2 regions of the Marinomonas epiphytica genome follow, and region 1 is predicted to be linked to the other one. Evidence: predicted binding sites of a transcription regulator. Region 1 holds the regulator's gene; the other holds the start of a gene.
What was found. Region 1 encodes FliA, which starts transcription of late flagellar genes. Its sites were predicted from a motif close to CTAAAGTTNNNNNNNNNNCNGCCGATA; they were not measured.

Region 1 (2,397 bases):
ATGCTAACTACTCATTAGTTCTTATTGATACGGCTGGTATGAATCCTAGAGATTCAAACTTAGAGCGCCAGTTATTGATGATGAAACGCGCTCGCGCCAATGTTCGTAAATTGCTGGTGCTCCCTTGTACAAGTCAAAGGCAGGTCTTAAAAACCGTTGTTGATGTTTACTCTCAGATTCAGCTAGATGGCTGTGTATTAAGTAAAGTAGACGAGTCTGCTTCTCTAGGAGAAGCGATTAGTGTGGTAGTTGAAGAAGGTCTACCAGTTGTTTATATTGCAGATGGGCAACGTATACCTGATGATATTGAGCCAGCTCGTGCTCATAACATAATTAGCCGTGCTGTTTATACAGCAGAGCACTATAGTCAGCTTTATGGGGCGTTAAAGTACGGTAGTTAGTTAAGAAATGTTATTACTAATAGGCGCACTATAGGTTTATATTATAAAGTAAGAACAGTCTCTAAAGTGGACAGGATAATGAGCATATATAATGTTAAGCAGTAATGGATACAACACATACGGTAAAAAAGCGACGCTTTCAGTGGATGCGATTGTTGATCAGTATGCTTATTTAGTGAAAAAAATTGCTTTTCATTTATTAGCTCGTTTGCCTGATAGCGTGGATGTAGATGATCTAATACAGGCCGGTATGATGGGGTTGATTGAAGCGTATAAACGTTTCGAATCGACCAAGGGGGCAAGCTTTGAAACCTATGCAGGTATTCGTATTCGTGGCTCTATAATGGACGAGGTGCGTAAGTCAGATTGGGCGCCACGTTCCGTGCGTAAAAATGGTCGTGCTGTTAATAATGCGATTAAAGAGCTTGAAGCAAAAACTGGCAGAGACGTGACTGATATGGAAGTAGCTGCCCATATGGGGATTTCCATCGAAGAATATCACGACATTATTCACTCTAATATGTCTTCGCAATTATTTAGCTATGAAGAAATGCTAGATTCAGAAGGTGGACACTTAGATGAAGCGGCGACAAGTAATGACAGCTCACCTTACAGCCTAGTGGAAGATAATGGTTTTCAGGTTCAGCTTGCAAAAGAAATCGATGGTTTACCTGAAAGAGAAAAAATGGTTCTGTCTTTGTACTACAATGACGAACTAAACCTAAAAGAAATTGGCGCTGTTTTGGGCGTCAGCGAATCTAGAGTTAGCCAAATTCATAGCCAAGCGGCTATGAGATTACGTTCTAGATTAACGGATTGGCGAGATTAATTTATGAGTTGTAAGAGATTACCTTTAGGGTACGGAGGTTGCATTGGATAAGAACATGAAAATCCTGATTGTTGATGATTTCTCAACTATGAGAAGGATTATCAAGAATCTTTTGAGGGATTTAGGTTTCACCAACACAGTAGAGGCGGATGATGGTGTGACGGCTTTGCCAATTCTACAAACAGGCTCTATAGACTTTCTTGTTACTGATTGGAATATGCCAGGTATGACAGGAATAGACTTGCTAAGGGCGGTTAGAGCAGATGAAAAGTTAAAAAGTACTCCTGTATTAATGGTCACAGCAGAAGCGAAGCGTGATCAAATCATCGCTGCGGCTCAAGCAGGTGTGAACGGTTATGTTGTAAAGCCTTTCACTGCTGTGGCATTAAAAGAAAAGATTGAGAAAATATTTGAGCGAATTGACGCGACTAAGTAGGTGACTCTAATGACGGATAAGTTAGGCGCTGGACTTGGCGACTTTGAAAATTTAGTAAAGGATGGCGCTTCTGATCTGGTTGGGCGTATAGAAAGTGGTGATTTTTCCGGTGCGATCAAGATCATTCAAGAATTGAGTGAGGCACGCCATAATAGTTTTTATAACGAAGTAGGGCTGTTAACACGTAGTTTGCACGATGCGATCCGTGATTTTACATTTGATGCGGTTGAACTCCAGGCAGCAGACAATGATACCGCATCTAAAATCACCGATGCCTCAGACCGTTTAACTTACGTTATTGAAATGACTAACTCAGCGGCTAATAAAACCATGGATATGGTGGATAGCAGTCTACCCGTTGCCGGTGAGTTGCAGGCTCAGGCAAAAGATTTACGCAAGGATTGGGGCCGACTCATTCAAAGAGATCTAACGCCGCAAGAATTTCGTGAGCTGTATAAAAGAATAGATGCTTTCCTTGCTTACACGGATGACAGTGCGACAACCCTACATACTAATTTAAATACTATTTTACTAGAGCAAGGGTACCAAGATCTTACTGGTCAGGTGATTACTCGAGTAAATACGCTTATTCGTGAAGTGGAAGAAAAGCTAGTGCATCTGGTTGCAGTGGCTGGTCGTGTAGACAGTATTTCCGGCATAGAACATGAAAGAAAAGAAACGGAAGTGGATGACTCTCGCGGACATGGCCCTGCCATTAAAAAAGACAATAA
Region 2 (2,397 bases), on a different contig from region 1:
TTTAATATCGGAAAAGGTGGCGTGGTGGCTGTTGTCTATAAAATAGGCGAGTTGGAAGTTCGTTGCTTTTGTGAACTGATCTGTAATTGTTACTTCTTCCATAGTGGCAGCTTGGCTATTTAAGGAAAGAAAAAAGCCGATAATACATAAAATATGGCTATAGAAAGGTCCTTTTTTCACCATGCTCAGTCACTGTGCCATTGATCTAATTAGTAAGATGTTAATACTAACCGAAGTAAATAGCTATTTATGTATAAACTTGAATATAAGAGAGGTTAATTATTAGGCTCTACCTAATGTATGTTTTGAGCTGACTGGGCGGGTAGAGCCACTAGATGTATAGACCTTGTTCTTATTATTGTGGCCTTGCAAGAGCTCGAAAAGGTTTTTGTTGCGCTTTTGTAGGGTATGCAAAATGTGGGCATTAGTGTGATTCTTAGTTTTACACTCCTGAAGTGCCTGTTCGCAATCGTTCATGAGTTGGCGAATTTCATCCATAGAGTCGTCTTGTTTATCTAGCCACCTTTTAAACTCTTCTTCAGTAGGGTTCTTTCGATCAACTAGATCAAACTTAATTAGAACTTTGACTCTTTTCTCGTTGAGAGCGTTCATTTCATCAAGGAGGGCTTTCTTTTTTTCAGAAATCGACAGGATATGGTCACTATTTAAATGGCCATATGCCTCTCTTTCCTCGTCTAAAAGAGAGGAAAGGGCGCTAAGGACTTGTTTGCTTCTAGAAAAAATCGGGGCGAGAGGAATCATGGTGGGACTCTATTTTTAGTAAACAGAATTTACTATTAAAAAATGGAATCCATTGATGCCATATTGTGCGCAAGCTTTTGAGAGTCAATTTTGTATTCTCCAGCTGCTATTGCGCGCTTAATTTGCTCGACCTTTTCCATATCAACATCTGGTAAGCTGTTAATTTTCGCTTCTTGGCTCTGTAGTGTTTGCGCCGTGCCGCTCAAGCGTACAGTGTCCTCAGCCATTTTGTTATTGCTGCGTGCTTGATCCGTAGCAACACTTGAAGACGCGTCTTTAGAAGCTCGCTCATTCTTACTAACACTACCTTGGGTAGATAACCCTGTTAAGTGTATTGCCATTGTCGTTCCGCCTTAATTTATTAATCCATGTTTGTTATCGGACGAGTAAGTGAGAACTTTAGGAAAAAGCCCGCAGAAACTTTAAATTAATTCCAACTATTTATCACCGACTAGTAGTTTACAAGAACCTCGCCGTCACTGACAACTTTTGCGTACACAATTCGCCCAGAACTGACATTTTTAACCCGTATTTGCTGTGACATTGAACCATTTTCCATAGCTGTGCCATTCATTTTAACAGTAATGCTGCCGCTTTTTGCCGTAATTAAAACTTGGTCGCCTTTCTTTACTAATAATGCTGGCTTAGTCAGGGCGCTGGTAATGAAGGTGTTGACTCTAATATTGCGCGCTGCAACTAATCCATAAGGAGGGTTATCCATAGTGTAAGCTTGACCTCGTAAGTCTACTATGTCGACCAAAGCAAGGCTGGTGTTTTGTCGGTTTATTGTGTCCCCGCGGTTAATCGGACTGTTTGTCTTTATAGCTTGTACATTAATCGACAAGGTTGCAGGGATGTATGACTTCCAAGTAGGGTTGCTGCAAGCGACTAAATAGTTTGTGCGTTTAGCTGCATCGTTTCTTTGATTGCTTATGGAGATATTGTTTGAAGCACATTCAGGGAGATAGTTTAGTGAGGCAATATTGTTTAAAGAAATCGAGACTTCAGCCGTTGGATAAGAGCGAGCGTAGCGCGGGATCTCTACATGCTGAATATAGTGGTTTAACTGCTCTTCAATAGTCGCAGCATAGGCCATGTTTATGAAAAAGAAATAGGCTAAAGTAAGCCTCAGCAAACCCATAGTATGTAACCTTTTGTTGTTTGTTATCACGAAATAGCGATGAGCCGCATAAGATATTAGTAAAATAGCAAAAATCACTCTATGATTGGACTATAACTTAAGAGGAATCGAAATAGGCTTTCGATTTGTTGTATTTTTTTGTAGGAGGAATGTATGGCTGGCGTTCTCGATAGTGTCAATCAACGCACGCAGCTTGTTGGGGAAAACCGCCTAGAACTTTTGTTGTTTCGTCTAAATGGGAAGCAGATTTACGGCATTAATGTTTTTAAAGTAAAGGAAGTTCTGCAATGTCCTAAGCTGACCACCATGCCGCACAGTAGTCCTGTTGTGCGTGGTGTTGCTCATATTCGTGGTGGAACTATCCCTATTCTAGATCTAGGTTTAGCGACCGGTGCCAGTCCTATAGAAAACATAGAGCAGTGCTTTGTGATTATCACTGAGTACAACCGTCGTATTCAGGGCTTTCTTGTGCGTGGTGTGGAACGCATTGTGAA

Region 2: flgM (flagellar biosynthesis anti-sigma factor FlgM) is a predicted target of FliA. The motif match lies at 1,139-1,165, and genes of this name have one in related genera.

What each region holds. Positions count from the first base shown of each region.
Region 1 covers NZ_BAAGVX010000026.1:309,653-312,049, forward strand. The annotation lists gene flhF (flagellar biosynthesis protein FlhF) at 1-401, shown strand, start outside; gene ACYVGZ_RS06540 (RNA polymerase sigma factor FliA) at 493-1,230, shown strand; gene ACYVGZ_RS06545 (chemotaxis response regulator CheY) at 1,286-1,666, shown strand; gene ACYVGZ_RS06550 (protein phosphatase CheZ) at 1,676-2,397, shown strand, end outside.
Region 2 covers NZ_BAAGVX010000004.1:175,682-178,078, reverse strand. The annotation lists gene ACYVGZ_RS02720 (sensor domain-containing diguanylate cyclase) at 1-102, opposite strand, end outside; gene ACYVGZ_RS02715 (flagella synthesis protein FlgN) at 283-762, opposite strand; gene flgM (flagellar biosynthesis anti-sigma factor FlgM) at 798-1,103, opposite strand; gene flgA (flagellar basal body P-ring formation chaperone FlgA) at 1,214-1,903, opposite strand; gene ACYVGZ_RS02700 (chemotaxis protein CheV) at 2,057-2,397, shown strand, end outside.